One region of the Marichromatium sp. AB31 genome, then DNA from elsewhere that is predicted to be linked to it. Evidence: predicted binding sites of a transcription regulator. Region 1 holds the regulator's gene; each other region holds the start of a gene.
What was found. Region 1 encodes sigma-54, which starts transcription at its own class of promoters, with help from an activator protein. Its sites were predicted from a motif close to TGGCANGNTNCNTGCTT; they were not measured.

Region 1 (4,154 bases):
ACCGGCATGCAGCTGTGGTACGACGAGCCGGCGCGCGCCACCTTCCACGGTCGCACCCGGATGCTGCTCGCCCCGACCCAGGAGACCCAACCATGAGCCCTCCACTGCGCCTGCTGGCACTGTTGCTGTTGTTCGGCTGGAACCCGGCCAACGCGCTCGACGACGACCCCCAGCAACCGATGTACATCGAGGCCGACGACGTCGAGGTACGCGAGGCCGAGGGCACCAGCATCTATGTCGGCAACGTCGAGGTCACCCAGGGCAGCATGCGCCTGCACGCCGACCACATGACCGTCTATCACCGCGAGGACCGCCGCCCGCGCCAGATCATCGCCATCGGCACCCCGGCGCGCTTCCGTCAACTGCTCGAGGACGACCAGGGCGAGGTCCGCGCCTTCGCCAGGCGCATGGAGTTCGACACCGACCGCGACGAGCTGGTGCTGATCGACGAGGCGGTACTGATCCAGGGCGAGGACCGCGTCGCCAGCGAGCGCATCGTCTACGACCGTGCCCGCGAACACTTCCGTGCCGGCGGCAGCGGTCGGGTGCGGATCACCATCACCCCCGAGGAGGAGTCATGACAGGGGTCGACGGATGAGCGTACTGCGCGCCGAACAGCTCAAGAAACGTTATCGCAGCCGCGAGGTCCTGCGGGGAGTGAGCGTCGAGGTCGAGGCCGGCGAGGTGGTCGGGCTGCTCGGCCCCAACGGCGCGGGCAAGACCACCTGCTTCTATCTCATCGTCGGGCTGATCCCGGCCGACCAGGGGCGCATCACCCTCGACGAGCACGATGTCACCCTGATGCCAATGCATGCGCGCGCGCGCGCCGGACTGAGCTATCTGGCGCAGGAGCCCTCGGTGTTTCGCAAGCTCAGCGCGCGCGACAACATCCTCGCGATCCTCGAGACCCGCGGCGACCTCGACCGCGAGCAGCGCGAGCAGCGTTGCGAGCAGCTGCTCGAGGAGCTCGGCATCGCCCATATCGGCGAGTCGCTGGCACTCAGCCTCTCCGGTGGCGAGCGCCGTCGTCTCGAGATCGCCCGCGCGCTGGCCGTCGACCCCAAGGTGATGCTGCTCGACGAGCCCTTCGCCGGCGTCGACCCGATCGCCGTGGGCGACATCAAGGCGATCGTCTCGCACCTGCGCGAGCGCGGCATCGGCGTGTTGATCACCGATCACAACGTGCGCGAGACGCTCGACATCTGCGATCGCGGCTACATCATCAGTAATGGCGAGGTGATCGCCGCCGGCCGCCCCGACGAGCTACTCGCCAACCAGCAGGTACGCGACGTCTATCTCGGCGCCGACTTCGCCATGTAGCATGTAGGCGGCAGCATCCGCGCCCCGCTGCTACATATTGGGAGTAAGATGAAGACCATCGCGCCCCGGCAGGGGGCGCGCTTGACGTGACTCAGGCACCTTTGTTGCCACCCGACCTATAATCGTCATAGGACGGTCATCGACCCGGCATAGAGACAGACGCAAGACGCATCGGCGATCCATGAAGCAAACCATCCAGCTTCGCCTCGGCCAACACCTGACGATGACGCCCCAGCTGCAGCAGGCGATTCGCCTCCTGCAGCTGTCGACGCTCGAGCTGCAGAAGGAGATCCAGGAGGCGCTGGACTCCAACCTGATGCTCGAGGAGGCCGAGGAGGCCGACCGCTTCGCCGCCAACGGTGAGGACAGCGGCAATGGCGCACACGAGTCCCCGCCCAGCGATGAGCAGGGCAGCGCCGAGCGTGAGCTCCAGGGCGAGACCAACGAGATCCCCGATGAGCTCCCGGTCGACACCCAGTGGGCCGATGTCTACGACGGCTATCTACCGCCGAGCACCCAGGGCAGCGCCGAGAACGCCGATTTCGACCCCTTCCTCCACCAGAGCCGCCCTCAGACCCTGCACGATCACCTCCTCTGGCAGCTCAACCTGATCCGGCTGAGCGAGCGCGACGAGATGATCGCCGAGGCGGTGATCGATGCCATCGACGCGCGCGGCTATCTTCGGGCCGATCTCGACGAGCTGCTGAGCACCATCGGCGACGATCAGATCAGCCTCGAGGAGATCGCCACCATGGTGCACCGGGTGCAGTCGTTCGATCCCCCGGGGGTCGGCGCCCGCGATCTCGCCGAGTGCCTGCAGATCCAGCTGCGGCAGCTCCCCGCCGAGACCCCGCAGCGCGACCTCGCGCTGGCGATCTGTCGCGACGGCTTCGAGCACCTGCCGCGCAAGGACATCGCCGCGCTGATGCGCCGCTTCAAGCAGACCGAGCCCGAGATTCGTGGTGCACTCACGCTGATCTGCCAGCTCAACCCGCACCCCGGCGACTTGATCGCGCAGGAGCCCCCGGAGTACGTTGTACCCGACATCTTCGTGCGCAGAGAGAATGGTCGCTGGTCGGTGGAACTCAACCCGGAATCCACACCTAAACTGAGGGTGAACGCAGACTACGCCCGGCTGATCCGGCGCGCCGACACCAGCAGCGACAGCGTCACCATGCGCAACCACCTGCAGGAGGCGCGCTGGTTCATCAAGAGCCTGGCGAGCCGCAACGACACCGTGCTGCGGGTGGGCGCCAAGATCGTGGAGATGCAGCAGGCGTTCTTCGAGCACGGCGAGGAGGCGATGCGGCCGATGGTGCTGCGCGACGTCGCCGAGGCGCTCGAGCTGCACGAGTCGACCGTCTCCCGGGTCACCACGCAGAAATACATGCATACGCCGAGGGGCACCCTGGAGTTCAAGTACTTCTTCTCGTCCCACGTCAGCACCACTTCTGGTGGGGAGTGTTCATCAACGGCGATCCGCGCGCTCATTCGTAAGCTGATCGCCGCCGAACCCGCCAGAAAACCCTTGAGCGACAGCAAGATCGCGGCCGAACTGGCCGATCGCGGCATCCAGGTCGCGCGTCGAACCGTCGCCAAGTACCGCGAGGCCATGGGTATTCCAGCCTCGAACGAGCGCAAACGCCTGGCATGAGCAGGCTGTTTGGAACCCCTGTAAGGAGTCCAATGATGCAAATCAATCTGACGGGTCATCACGTCGACATCACCGAGGCACTGCGCGACTACGTCGACAGCAAATTCGCACGCCTGGCGCGTCACTTCGACCACGTCACCAATGCCCACGTCATTCTCAGCGTTGAGAAGCTCGACCAGAAGGCCGAGGCGACGCTGCACATCAATGGTGGGAAGCTCTTCGCCGACTCCGTGCATGAAGATATGTATGCCGCGATCGACGGCCTGACCGACAAGCTCGATCGCCAGATCCTGCGCCACAAGGAGAAGAAGAACGACTATCGCAGCGCACCCGGCCCGAAGGCGGCCGACTCTGAAGCCGAGGCCGACGCCGAGGCCGATACCGAATAGCCCGGCAACGGCCTGATGGCCCATGCGTCGGCGGGGCGTCGGGACACCCGACACCCGCCGGACCGACGCACCGACACCTCGAACGGATCCGTGATCGCGCCGTTCGGGGTGTTTTGCATTGAGACCCTGAGATCCGAGCCGATATCGACACCTGCGGGCTCCGACGACTCGAAGGACACCCAGAATCCATGACCACGACCACGCGCCCCGATCACCCGCCGGTATGGACACCGGACACCGTCACCGCCCAGCGCCCCTGTCCCTGCGACCACCAGGAGCCTTGACCGATGTTCAGTCCAGACCTGATCAGCGAGGCCCGAGTCAGCTGCGGTGCCGAGATCGCCAGCAAGAAGCGGCTGCTCGAGACGCTCGCCGAGCTGCTGGCCAACGACCACCCCCGTCTCAACACCGAACTCGTCTTCGAGCGTCTGCTCGAGCGCGAGCGACTCGGCAGCACCGGACTCGGTCACGGTGTGGCGCTGCCGCACGCCCGCATCAAGGAGATCAACGAGGTGCTCGGAGCCTTCGTCAGCACCAGCACCGGGGTCGACTATGACGCGATCGACGGCGAGCCGGTCGATCTCGCCTTCGCCCTGCTGGTCCCGGAGAGCGCCACCGAGGAGCATCTGCGCTTGCTCGCCCGGCTCGCCGGCATGTTCAGCGACCCGGCCACCCGCGCCGCGCTGCGCGAGGCCGGCTCGGCGGCGACCGTCCTGCAACTGATCGAGACGAGCGAGGCGCGCTAACGCCACGCCGACCTGGGCCATGCTCGACAGCCTCCAGTCACTCCT
Region 2 (4,154 bases), on a different contig from region 1:
CTGCGACAGCCACCAGGCCAGCGGCGTGCCCACCACCAGCAGCACGGCGGTGGTGAGGGTGGCGAGCTTGAGGGTCAGCCAGACCGGGGTGAGATCGAGTGACACGGCGGTGCTCCGGGCGGGGATGGGGCGGAGGCGGTGAGGCCCGGCGCTTGCCGGGCCTCGTCACGCTCAGTCGGTGGCGTAGCCGTAGCGGGTGATCACCGCGCGCGCCGCCTCACCCTGGAGGTAGTCGAGCAGCGCCTGGGCGGCGGGGTTGGCCTCGGCGCCCTCGAGCAGCACCGCGTCCTGACGGATCGGGCTGTAGTGCGACTGCTCCACCTCCCAGCGCGAGCCGCTGGGGTCGAGGGCGATCTGCGCCAGGGCGACGAAGCCGAGTTCGGCGTTGCCGGTGGCGACGAACTGGTAGGTCTGGGCGATGTTGTCGCCGCGCACCAGCTTGGGCGCGAGGGTCTCGGCCAGCCCCAGCGACTCCAGCACCTCCATCGCCGCGGCGCCATAGGGCGCGGTCTTGGGGTTGGCGATCGCCAGGCGGTCGAACGCGCCCGATTCGAGCAGTGCCGCGCCGTCCGTGATCAGCGCGGGGTCGGCGCTCCACAGCGCCAGCTCGCCGATGGCGTAGGTGAAGGGTGCGTTGGCGCGGCCCTCCTCGACGAGCAGCGCCGGGCGGCGCTGGTCGGCGGCGAGGAAGACGTCGAAGGGCGCGCCGTTGACGATCTGGGTATAGAGCTTGCCGGTCGAGCCGTAGCTGATCCGGGTGCTGTGTCCGGTGGCTTGCTCGAATGCGGTGGCGATCTCCTTCATCGCCGCGGTGAAGTTGGCCGCGACCGCGACCCGGACCTCCTCGGCCTGGACCAGGGTGGTGGAGCCGAGCAGCAGCACGGCGGCGGTGAGTGAGCGCAATGGGGTCGACATCCTTCGATACTCCTTGTCGCTGACGGGGATGGGTGGCGTGGTGGCTCAGTCGCTGACCGCGAGGATGATGTGCGGGGCCTTGATCAGCGCGCAGGCGCGCTTGCCCTCGGCCAGTTCGAGTTGATGCGCGCTCTCGGCGGTGATCATCGCGGTGACGCGTGCGCCGCCGTCGAGCGCGAGCACCACCTCGGTGTTCACCGGCCCCTCGATCATCCGCTCGACGGTGCCGCACAGACGGTTGCGCGCCGAGGTGCGCAGCCCGCCGTCCTCGGTGGTGATGAGCACGAAGGAGGCCTTGACCAGGGCGTAGGCCTCGCGCCCGGGTTCGAGGCCGAGCGCCTCGACGCTCTCGTTGGTGACGATCGCCACCAGCGGCGTGCCCTTGAGGTCGAGCACCACCTCGGCGTTGACCGCCCCGCGACGCACCGCGGTGACCACGCCGTGCAGATGATTCCTTGCGCTGACCTTCATGTTGATGACTCCTAACAGACGATGGAAATGGTCGAAGTCGCGCACGCCCTCGCCGAGTCGTTCGAGAAAGCGCCGGTGCTCGCGCTCGGCGGTCTCGAACACCGTGATCAGCCGTCGCCCCTCGGCGGTGAGCTCGGTGCCGCCGCCGTGGCGTCCGCCGGTGCGACGTTGCACCAGGGGCGCGGCCGAGAGGTTGTTCATCGCATCGACCGCGTCCCAGGCCTGTTTGTAGGAGATGCCCAGGGCGCGCGCCGCCTGCGAGATCGAGCCGGTCTCGTCGATGCGGCGCAGCAGTGCGATGCGCTCGTGCCCGGCGAAGCGGCTGGTGTCGAGATCGAGCCGTAGGGCGCCCGAGGTCTTGAGTCGGGCGTGGGTCTCTGCGGCATGGGGCATGATCGCGGCCTCTGTTGACTCGGTGACAAGGGTTATATCGAGGGCGATATAACGACGGGCCTAGCCAAGCAATACCGATGCCAAAAAAGAAGTCCCCGTGATCCGGATGCTTAGGAAGCGACGGGTGGCGAACGGCGGGTGGCGGTGCACCGCATCGAGGCATCTTCGGTCGCCCCTGCACCAGGATGGGAGGTCCCCCCGACCCCGTGCTCGGCGAGGAAGTCGATCAGGGCACCGACATGACGCTCGATGTGCTCGACCGAATCATGCCCGGCGCCGGGCACCTCGTACAGCCGCGCCCGACCGGTGGGGGCACGTTCGAGGATGCGTCGGGCGTCGCGCGGCGACACGCTGGTGTCGGCGGTGCCGTGGACCAGCAGCAGCGGACAGCCGATGCGCGCGGCGGTGTGCAGCGGGGCGATCTCGGCGAAGCGGTGGCCGATGCGCCACTCGACGTGCCGGGTGGCCAGCCGCGCCAGCCAGCGCGGCAGGCGCAGCGTGCGCAGATAGCCCTCGGTGACCTCGGCCGGGTCGGCGAAGGCGGCGATGCTGATCACCGCGTCGGGCAGCGGGTTGTCGGCGGCGTAGAACAGGGTCGCGCCGGCCCCCACCGAGTGCCCGAGCAGGGCGAGACGGCGACAGCGCGTGGGATGGACGCGGCGCAACCAGTCGACCGCCGCCTCCAGGTCCTCGGCGAAGCGCGGCAGCGAGGAGAAGGTGTCGCCATCGCTGTTGCCGTGGCTGCGCGCGTCGAACAACAGCACGTTGAGCCCGGCGCGGCGGAAGGGCGCGGCCAGCGGCAGCATCAACTCGGCGCTGCTGCCCCAGCCGTGGAGCACCACCAGGGTCGCCTCGGCGTCGGGCGCGGGCAGCAGCCAGGCGAACAGCCGGCGACCGCGCCGGGTGGGGATGACGCAGGTCTCGAAGTCGAGCCCGAGCGCCGCCGGGTCGTGGCGGGCGCGTCGACGCGGGGCGCGGAAACCGAGCTGCACGGCGAGCGCGAGCAGGCCGAGCAGGGTCGCGGGGAGCAGCAGGAGGGTGAGCAGGATCATCGTCGGGGGCGGGTGAGGGGTGAGGGGTGAGGGGTGAGGGGTGAGGGCGGGGCGTTGCGCCCCGCCGCGCGCCCGGGCTGCCCCGGGCGCCCGTTGCCTCAGGGCAGGCTGATGCGGGTCATCACCCCGTCCTTCAACCGCCAGTGCTTGAGCCCGGCGGCGGTGTGGATCAGCACCAGCACGAAGATCGCCAGCGCGCCCAGCCCGTGATAGAAGAACAGCGTCTTGGCAAGCTCCGGGTTCTCGGCCAGCGGCAGCTCGATGCTGAGACCGAAGAACTCCAGCGGGTAGCCGGCGCTGACCACGGCGACGGCGCCGCCGATGGTGATGGCGAGCAGACCGAGATAGAGCAGCACGTGCAGCGCGCCGCCGACGAACTGCTCACCCTTGCCGAGCGGCGGCTCGTAGGCCGGGGCCGGCGAGCGGCGACGCAGCACCAGACGCAGCAGGGTCAGCAGCAGCACGGTGGCGCCGACGCTCTTGTGGATGGTCACCAGGGTGGCGGCGAAGTCCTCGCCGAAGAGATTGGCGATGCCCTCGTAGCCGAGCGCCCAGAACAGGGTGCCGGAGCAGAGCAGGCCGAGCACCAGCAGGGCGACCAGCCAGTGCAGCAGGCGTTGGGTGAAGGTATAACGCGGTTGGGCCAAGGGTTGTTACCTCGCGATCGGGATGCTGGGTCTGTCGTGGTGACGACAGGGTCGGGAGCTGGCCGGGGCTCGGGGGCGCGCGTCGCCGCCCGACGGCGGTGCGCGACGCGGGCGCATACGTGTCCCTGAGCCGGTTGCGCCGGTCGGCTCCGGGCTAGTTATACCAACCCGCGTCGGGCCCTGACCAGCCGTCTCGGCGGGCGCCGGGAGCGCCCAGAACGGGGCCTTGGACGCAACGACCGATGTCCTTGCCAGCGCCGCCGCGGGTGTGTTCAGCGCGGCATCTCGGCGCGCAGCGCGCGCTGTTCGAGCAGCGCGCCGTCCTCGCCCTGGGGCGCGATCCGCCGCAGCGACAGCCAGCGCCCGTCGTCGAGCCGCCAGGCCAGGTGCGACTCGGCGTGGACCAGCGCGGCGTAGAAGGTCTCGCCGTCGTCCGAGCGCGGCTCGAAGCGGCGGTAGTCGCAGACGCAGAGACAGGGCGCGCCGGCGGCATCGTTGCCGATGATGCGCCGCGCCGTCACCTCGTACTCGCGATAGATCCGCAACCGGCGCGGCGCGATCAGGCGCGCGCGCCAGTGGTGCCCGAGCAGCGCCCGCCAGGGCGCGAGACAGGGGTGATCGGGGTGGTCGAGCTCGATGGTGGATGATGCCCGCATGGCGAGTCCTCCCGCTGGTG
Region 3 (4,154 bases), on a different contig from region 1:
AGCCCTCGCAGCGCACCGGCACCACCGGCTTGCCGTGCTCCTTGGTCTTCTTCTTGGCCACCGCCTCGATGTCGTCGCCGATCAGGCCGATCGGACACTCCGACTGCACGCTCACGCCCTTGACCAGGGGGAAGAGCTGCTCGATCTCGTCGATCAGCTTCTCGAGCTTCTTGTCCCCGCCGAAGACGATGTCCTTCTCCTGGAAGTCGGAGGTGAAGTTCATCGTGCCGAAGGTGTTCACCCCGGTGTGGCCGGTGTAGTAGTTGCGACGACCGGCGCGCGAATAGGCACCGCACCCGACCGGGCCGTGGGAGATGTGCACCATGTCCTTGATCGGCCCCCACACCACGCCCTTGGAGCCGGCGTAGGCACAGCCGCGGATGGTCATCACGCCGGGCTGCGACTTGCGGTTGGAGATGATGCACTTCTTCGACTGCTCGACCGACTGGTCGTTGGCCGCGAGATGCTTGGCGCGATCCTTCCGCGCCTTGTCGGGATAGGCCTCGAGCACCTCTTGGATGAGGGCCTTGGTCTCTTCGAGGGTCATGTTCGACATGCTGTGTCCTCTATACGGCGCCGCGGCCAATCCGCCGACGGTCGCGCGGTGAGAAACGCTGGGGGACAGGACGTCGCCGACGGCGGCGCGTCCGCGCGATGGCTCGGGACTGGGCTCAGGCCACCGCCTCGTCTGCCGCGGTCTTGCCGACGATGCTCTCGTCCTCTTCCTCGAGCACGCCGAACTCCATCAGCAAGTCCTCGAGTTCATCCATCGAGATCGGCGTCGGCACCACGAACATCTGGTTGTCGATGATCTTCTGCGCCAGCGTGCGGTACTCGTCGGCCTGGCCCGACTTGGGGTCGTACTCGATAACCGTCATGCGACGGATCTCGGCGCGCTGCACGATGTTGTCGCGGGGGACGAAGTGGATCATCTGGGTGCCGAGCTGACGCGCAAGCTCCATGATCAGCTCGTCCTCGCGGGCGGTATTGCGGCTGTTGCAGATCAGCCCGGCGAGACGCACGCCGCCGGAACTGGCGTACTTGACGATGCCCTTGGCGATGTTGTTGGCCGCGTACATGGCCATCATCTCGCCGGAGCAGACGATGTAGATCTCCTGCGCCTTGTTCTCGCGGATCGGCATCGCGAAGCCGCCGCAGACCACGTCGCCGAGCACGTCGTAGAAGACGAAGTCGAGATCCTCCTCGTAGGCGCCCTCTTCCTCGAGGAAGTTGATCGCGGTGATGACGCCGCGACCGGCGCAGCCGACACCCGGCTCGGGACCGCCGGACTCGACGCACTTGATGTCGCCGAAGCCGACCTTGAGCACGTCTTCGAGCTCCAGATCCTCGACCGAGCCGGCGTCGGCGGCCATCTGCATGATGGTCTCCTGGGCCTTGGAGTGCAGGATCAGACGGGTCGAGTCGGCCTTGGGGTCACACCCGACGATCATCACCCGCTTGCCCAGCTCGGCGAGCCCGGCGACCAGGTTCTGGGTGGTGGTCGACTTACCGATGCCGCCCTTGCCGTAGATGGCGCATTGCCGTGTTGCCATGGTAGGTTCCTCTCGTTGGCTCGCTTGGCGAGCGTTGCACGACGTTATCCACACGGAGGCTCAAGCAGCCACCGTGCCAACATCGATAAAACGACCTACCGCATTGATTGGGCTCGATTATTCAACACCCCTCGGGCAGAGACCGGATGGTCGTATCCACGACAAAGCCGCAGGGGCTGTATGGATAGCAACAGACAAACGACCCAGGCGCCCGACCCGCCGCCACCCTCGCTCCCGGCACACGCCAGACTCACGCTCAACCGCTGCAACCTGCCGGCGGTGATCCTCGGCAGCCTCACCTACCAGCAACACCCGGTCGACCTCGAACTCGACGGCATCGCCCCACTCCACACCCCACTGCTGCGCAACCTCGACGCCATCCCCGAGCATCGCGCGCGCGCGCGTCACTTCCAGGACTACATGCGTTGGCGCTTCCTCCTCGACCTCCCCGAGGAGGCCGGGCTCACCCGGGGACGTCGCGGACGCGCCAAGGCCGACTACCAACGCATGGTGCGCGGCTGGTCGTTCGACTCCGACGGGCGCGAGGGCGCAGTGCTGAAGCGTTGGGCGGAGAGCCGCTTCGGCCTGCTCGCACGCCACCACGCCGGCCCGCTGCACGGACGCGGCAGCGAGACCTATCTGCGCTATGTCGCCGCCGGCACCCAGGGGCTCTACGCCACCAACGCGCTCGAGTCCCAACTCGACCTGCTCTATACCTACGGCCAGTACGAGTTGCAGCGCCGCGACCCCGGGCGCACCCACCTGCGGCTCTATCGCGGGATCAACCGCATCGACGAACACGAGGTCCTCGAACGGGTCGGACGCCATCGCTACCGCGTGCTGCTCAACAACCTCAACAGCTTCACCAGCGAGCGCGAGCGCGCCGACGAGTTCGGCGACTACATCCTCGAAACCGAGGTGCCGCGCCCCAAGGTATTTTTCTACAACCGGCTGCTCCCCGACCTGCTCAAGGGCGAGGACGAGTACGTGGTGATCGGCGGGGTCTACGAGGTGCGGATCTCGGTGCTATGAGCCGCCGGGCGGCGCGGACAGGGAGGGCGCGACGCGGATCCACACCGGCGGGCCCCGGCCCCGGAGACGGGCGGGCACGCCGAGGGAGCGAACCATGGAGCAGCCGAGCGACACGGCAACAGACCGAAACCATCCCGCCACCGCCCCGACCATCCTGCTCACCGTGACCCTGCTCGGCAGCGGCTGCGCGGCGCCGCCCGAGCGCCCCGCGCCGGAGCCGGTCGACGCCCCAGTCGCGACCGCACCCGCCACGGTCGCCACCGAGCCACAACCACCCGGAACACCCCCGACCACCGATCCCGGACCGCCGAGCGGGCCGAGCGACGCCGCCAGGCGCGCCATCCGCATCGATCTCGGCGAGCAGCGCTTCACCTATATCGAGGACGGCGAGCCGGTGCACAGCGGCCCGATCTCATCGGGCCGCGCCGGCCACCCCACCCCGCGCGGACGCTTCGCCGTGCTCGCCAAGGACATCGACAAGGTCTCCTCGCGCTACACCAACCAGCTCGGCTGGCAGGCGTGGATGCCCTACGCCATCCAGTTCCACGGCCACTACTTCCTCCACGAGGGCTGGCTCCCCGGCTACCCCGACTCGCACGGCTGCGTGCGCGTCGGCGAGCGCGACGCCCGCTTCCTCTTCGAGCGCCTGCGTCTCGGCGACCGAGTCGAGGTCGTCAACTGATGCCGCTCATGCCGCGGGCGCGGAATCCGTTGCCAGCGGCCAGTCTTCAAGCTGCCAGTCTTCAAGCGGCCAGCCCCCAGCTGTCAGCCTCCAGTGGGGAGGGCCGGTGTTCATGACCGGCGCAGATAGGGAGACGCGGCGAATCAGCCGCCAGCGGGAAGGCTGGCAGCTGGCAGCTGGCGGCTGGCGGCTGAAAGCTGGCGGCTGAAAGCTGGCGGCTGCCGACTGCCGACTGACGGCTGGAAACCCGATCGCCCCTCAGGCGATCGCCGTCGGGTCAGGACAGGTGCGGCGGGGGGTGCCGACGCCGAGCGCGTCGATCGCCCGCATCTCCTCGGCGTCGAGGATGAAGTCGTGGATCGACTGGTTCTCGACCATGCGCTCGGCCCTGGAGGTCTTGGGCAGCGCGGTGCGACCGCGCTGCAGGTGCCAGCGCAACACGACCTGACCGGGGCTCTTGCCGTGACGCCCGGCGATGGCGACCAGGACCGGGTCGCGCAGCAACTCGAAGGCCCCGCTGGCGAAGGGCGCATAGGCGGTGACGACGATGCTCTGCGCGCGGCAGAAGGCCTCCAGCTCGGGGTCCCGGCAATAGGGGTGGATCTCGACCTGATTGACCGCGGGACGGTACGCGGGCTCGGGCACGTCGGCGATCAGCTGGCGCAGATGGTCGATGGTGAAGTTGGAGACACCGATGGCGCGCGCCGCGCCCTTGTCGGCAAGCTCACAAAAGGCGCGCCAGATGGTGGCGCGGGCGCGCCGCGAGACCTCCGGGTCGCCGCCGGGCGGCGCGCTGAAGCTCCCCGGCCAGTGCACCAGCAGCAGGTCGACATAGCCGAGCCCGAGATCATCGAGGCTGTCGACCATGTCGTCGCGGACCCGTTGGG
Region 4 (4,154 bases), on a different contig from region 1:
CTCGCGGTGGCGCTGATAGAAGGCGGCCAACTCGTCCTCGCTCGGTGCCGGGGCCTGGGCGCCGATGCGACGCAGCACGGCGTCGAAGCGCAGCTCGCGCTCCAGGGCGCGGCGCAGCGCGGCGACATCCAGTCCGCCATCGGCGAGCGCCGCCTCGAAGGCGACCTCATCCTCGTAGCGCTCGAGCAGCTCGGCAAGGCTCGCGTCGAGCTGTTGGTCGGTGATCTGCGTGGCCGCCGCCTCGGCGGTGGCGAGCACCAGTGCCTCGAGCTGCTGACTGCGCTCGGCCAGACGCTCGGCCTCGGCGCGCTGGACGGCGTCGAGCTGGGTCGGTGGACACTGGAAGCGACTGGCCGAGGCGCGGATCAGGTGGTAGGGGTCGATGCGCGCCTTCATCCGGCCTCCTGGGGTTCGGGTTGGTCTTCGGGTTGGTCCAGCGCCGACTCGGGCACCAGCAGCGGCGTACGCCCGGCGAACAACACCTGATAGCACACCCCCTGCGGGTGATCGCGCTCGACCCGCAGCACCTCGCCGACCTCCCCGGGCTCGACCAGTACCTCGCCGCGCAGCGCCAGTCGGCGGGCGGCGGCGACCCGCTCGCGCGCCTCGAAGCGGCTCGGGGTCCAAGGCGCGTCGGCCGCCTGCAGCTCCTCCTCGCGACAGCCGACCACGCGGCCCTCTTCGATGAAGTGCACCGCGTAGATGATCTGGTCCTGGAGGAAGGTACCGACGTCACGCACGTGGCCGACGGCGCCGCGACGTACCAGCAGATCGCCGCGCGCGCCCTCGGGGAAGGTGCCGTCGTTGCGCAGGTTGCGGATCACCCGCACCGCATCGCCGAACTCAAAGTTGGGGCGCATGGTCACCTCCCGCCGGGTCGAGTTGGAGATCGACCCGCACGCCGCTGCGCGGTCCGTGCAGATGGAAGACCCGGAACACGCGCTCGGTGCGCGCGTCGGACGCGACGAAGTCGTGATAGGCGCGGGTGAGCAGCTCGGCGCGCCGCCGGTGACGAGCCTCGGCCTGTTCGGGCAGGGGCTCGGCGTCGGCCAGATAGTCGTGGAAGCGCTGCAGGATGTGCAGCCGGTTGACCCGGACCACGGCCGGGTCGTAGTCGATCTCAAAGTGCTCGAGGAAGTCCTCGGCGCTGACCAGGTCGTGCAGGTCGCTGTCGTCGTTCATCGGCGGCTCCGGTTCAGGCGGTGTGGGCGGTTGCAGTGGGCAGTTCGCAGAGGAAGCGCTGCAGGTCGGCGGCGACCGGGGCGCGCTTGGTCGCGGTGACGAAGCGGCGCACCAGCGGCAGCAGTCGCTCGGCCTGATCGAGTCCGACCTCCTGGTGCAGCAGCTCGGCATAGGCCTGGCGCACCGCCTGGCGGCCCGAGTGCTTGCCGAGCACCAGGCGGTGATGGCGCCCGAGTTCGGCCGGGTCGATGCCCTGGTAGTTGAGCGGGTCCTTGAGCAGGCCGTCGACGTGGATCCCGGCCTCGTGGGTGAAGGCACCGTCGCCGACCAGGCTCTTGTGCCAGGCCACCGGGCGTCCCGAGGCCTGGGCGACCAGGGTCGAGACCTGCTCGAAGGCGTGCAGGTCGACCCCGGGGTCGATCCCCTGGGTGTGTCTGAGTCCCATCACCACCTCCTCCAGCGCGGCGTTGCCGGCGCGCTCGCCGAGTCCGTGCACCGTGGTGTTGAGGTGGGTCGCCCCGGCACGGGCCGCGGCCAGGGTGTTGGCGGTAGCCAGCCCGAGGTCGTCGTGGGCGTGCATCTCGATCTCCAGGTCGCAGGCGGCACGCAGCGTGGCGATGCGTGAATAGACGCCGAAGGGCTCCATCAAGCCGACGGTGTCGGCGAAGCGGATGCGGCGCGCACCGGCTGCCTGGGCGACCTCGGCGGCGCGGGCGAGGAACTCGGGATCGGCGCGCGAGGCGTCCTCGGCGCCGACGCAGACCTCCAGCCCGAGCGCGCGCGCCTCGGGCACGCAGCGCGCGATCTGGCGCAGCGCCCAGTCGCGATCACGGCCGAGCTTGCACGCCAGCTGCTGGTCGGAGAGCGGGATCGAGAGGTCGACGAGATCGGCGTCGAGCCCGGCGCAGCGGGCGATGTCGTCCGCGCGCATCCGGCACCACAGCATCAGCCGCGCGGCGAGCCCGAGTCGGGCGATGGCCTGGATCGCGTCACGCTCGTCGGCGCCCATCGCCGGGATGCCGATCTCGAGCTCGGGGACGCCGAGGGCGTCGAGCGCGCGGGCGATGGCGAGCTTCTCGGCGAGCGAGAAGGCGACCCCGGCCGACTGCTCGCCGTCGCGCAGGGTGGTGTCGTTGATGGTGATCGGGCGGACTGAATCCTTCATCTGTGGGCTCCGTACAGCACTTGACGAGACTTGTTAGCAAAGGAAGTGCCAGCGTCTTCGATGACGTGGGTTCTCAGCGGGTTGCGCGCCAGGAGACCGGGGCGTTGCAGGGTTTGCGACAGGGTGGAGAGGGCGGGCGTGTCGCAGAGCCGACGCGTCGCGGCACCGGCATGGTGCGCCGGTGCCGCGCGTCGGGTCAGGCGTAGGCCGGCGAGAAGCCGGGCGTGTGTGCGTCGCCGAGCGGACCGTCCTCGCCCCAGTAGGGCGAGAGTCGGCGCAGCTGTTCGATCACCGGGACGAGGGTGTCCACCGCGCGATCGATCTCGGCGGCGCTGTTGTAGCGTGAGAGCGAGAAACGGATGGTGCCGTGGGCGGCGGTGAGCGGGATGCCCATGGCGCGCATCACGTGCGAGGGCTCGAGCGAGCCCGAGCTGCAGGCCGAGCCGCTGGAGGCGGCGATGCCGTGACGGTTGAGCAACAGCAGGATCGACTCGCCCTCGATGAACTCGAAGGCGATGTTGCTGGTGTTGGGCAGACGGTTGTCGGGATCGCCGGTGACGAAGCAGTGGGGCACGGCGGTGAGGATGCCGCGCTCGAGCCGGTCGCGCAGCGCGCGCACCGTGGTGCGCTCGTGCTCGAGCGCGGCGCCGGCCAGCTCGCAGGCGAGCCCGAGCCCGACGATGCCGGCGCTGTTCTCGGTGCCGGCGCGGCGACCGCGTTCCTGGTGACCGCCGCGCAGCAGCGGTCGGAAGCGGGTGTTGCGACGCACGTAGAGCACGCCGACGCCCTTGGCGGCGTGGAGCTTGTGCCCGGAGAGCGAGAGCATGTCGATGGCGCTGTCGGCGAGCGCGATCGGCAGCTTGCCCACCGCCTGCACCGCGTCGGTGTGGAACATCACGCCCGCCGCGCGTGCCATCTCGGCCATCTCCTCGACCGGGAACAGGGTGCCGGTCTCGTTGTTGGCCCACATCACCGAGACGATGGCGACCCGCTCGGTGAGCAGCGCGCGATAGGCATCGAGATCGAGTCGCCCGTGGCCGTCGACGCCGAGACGATGGATCACATAACCCTCCTTGGCGAGCTGGTCGCACAGGCTCAGCACCGCCGGGTGTTCGACCTCGGTGGTGATGATCTCGCGCCGCTCGGGCTGGGCGCGCAGCGCCGAGAGGATGGCGGTGGCGTCGGACTCGGTGCCGCAGGAGGTGAAGATGATCTCGGAGTCGTGCGTCGCGCCGAGCAGGGCGGCGACCTGGGCGCGTGCGGTGCGCAGCGCGCGCCCGACGCGATCGCCGTAGCGATGGATCGAGGAGGGGTTGCCGAACTGCTCGGTGAAGAAGGGCAGCATCGCCTCCACCACCTCGGGGGCGACCATGGTGGTGGCGTTGTTGTCGAGATAGATGCCGGGGGTCTGTTCGCTCATCGGTGGCTCCTCGCTGCGGATGGGGATGGGTGGCGATCGCGTCGCGCCGTGGGACGTCAGCAGGCGATCTGCTGGGGCGCGGCGGGGATCACTCGCAGCGGTTCGCCGAGCTCGGCGCTGAGCCGCTCCTGGATGCCGGAGAGGGTGAGCGAGGCCATCTGACAGCCGGCGCAGGCGCCCTTGAGGCTGACATAGACCGTGCGGCCGTCGACGTCGACCAGTTCGAGGTCGCCGTGGTCGCGCTGCAGCTCGGGGCGCAGGGTGTCGATCAGCCGCTCGATGCGGCGGATGCGCTGCAGGGTGTTGACGCGGGGCGCGGCGGGTTGCGGGGGTTCGGGGGCGCGCGGCGCCTGGACCGCCACGGCGGTGGGATTGACCCGGGCGATG

Region 2: the regulator sigma-54 is predicted to act here: its motif matches at 1,846-1,862, upstream of EBL84_RS16200 (TOBE domain-containing protein).
Region 3: the regulator sigma-54 is predicted to act here: its motif matches at 1,616-1,632, upstream of nifH (nitrogenase iron protein).
Region 4: the regulator sigma-54 is predicted to act here: its motif matches at 2,382-2,398, upstream of nifV (homocitrate synthase).

The regions. Positions count from the first base shown of each region.
Region 1 is NZ_RHFI01000002.1:247,825-251,978, forward strand. Features, by position in the region: gene lptC (LPS export ABC transporter periplasmic protein LptC) at 1-96, shown strand, start outside; gene lptA (lipopolysaccharide transport periplasmic protein LptA) at 93-581, shown strand; gene lptB (LPS export ABC transporter ATP-binding protein) at 595-1,320, shown strand; gene EBL84_RS03460 (RNA polymerase factor sigma-54) at 1,502-2,974, shown strand; gene hpf (ribosome hibernation-promoting factor, HPF/YfiA family) at 3,010-3,363, shown strand; gene EBL84_RS03470 (PTS sugar transporter subunit IIA) at 3,651-4,109, shown strand; gene hprK (HPr(Ser) kinase/phosphatase) at 4,129-4,154, shown strand, end outside.
Region 2 is NZ_RHFI01000038.1:3,827-7,980, forward strand. Features, by position in the region: gene modB (molybdate ABC transporter permease subunit) at 1-105, opposite strand, end outside; gene modA (molybdate ABC transporter substrate-binding protein) at 172-915, opposite strand; gene EBL84_RS16200 (TOBE domain-containing protein) at 961-1,779, opposite strand; gene EBL84_RS16205 (alpha/beta hydrolase) at 1,890-2,831, opposite strand; gene EBL84_RS16210 (cytochrome b) at 2,930-3,478, opposite strand; gene EBL84_RS16215 (hypothetical protein) at 3,751-4,134, opposite strand.
Region 3 is NZ_RHFI01000006.1:120,286-124,439, reverse strand. Features, by position in the region: gene nifD (nitrogenase molybdenum-iron protein alpha chain) at 1-556, opposite strand, end outside; gene nifH (nitrogenase iron protein) at 672-1,553, opposite strand; gene EBL84_RS06905 (NAD(+)--dinitrogen-reductase ADP-D-ribosyltransferase) at 1,734-2,585, shown strand; gene EBL84_RS06900 (L,D-transpeptidase) at 2,680-3,267, shown strand; gene EBL84_RS06890 (aldo/keto reductase) at 3,526-4,154, opposite strand, start outside.
Region 4 is NZ_RHFI01000006.1:96,129-100,282, forward strand. Features, by position in the region: gene nifM (nitrogen fixation protein NifM) at 1-396, opposite strand, end outside; gene EBL84_RS06760 (nitrogen fixation protein NifZ) at 393-860, opposite strand; gene nifW (nitrogenase-stabilizing/protective protein NifW) at 844-1,182, opposite strand; gene nifV (homocitrate synthase) at 1,196-2,347, opposite strand; gene nifS (cysteine desulfurase NifS) at 2,544-3,767, opposite strand; gene nifU (Fe-S cluster assembly protein NifU) at 3,824-4,154, opposite strand, start outside.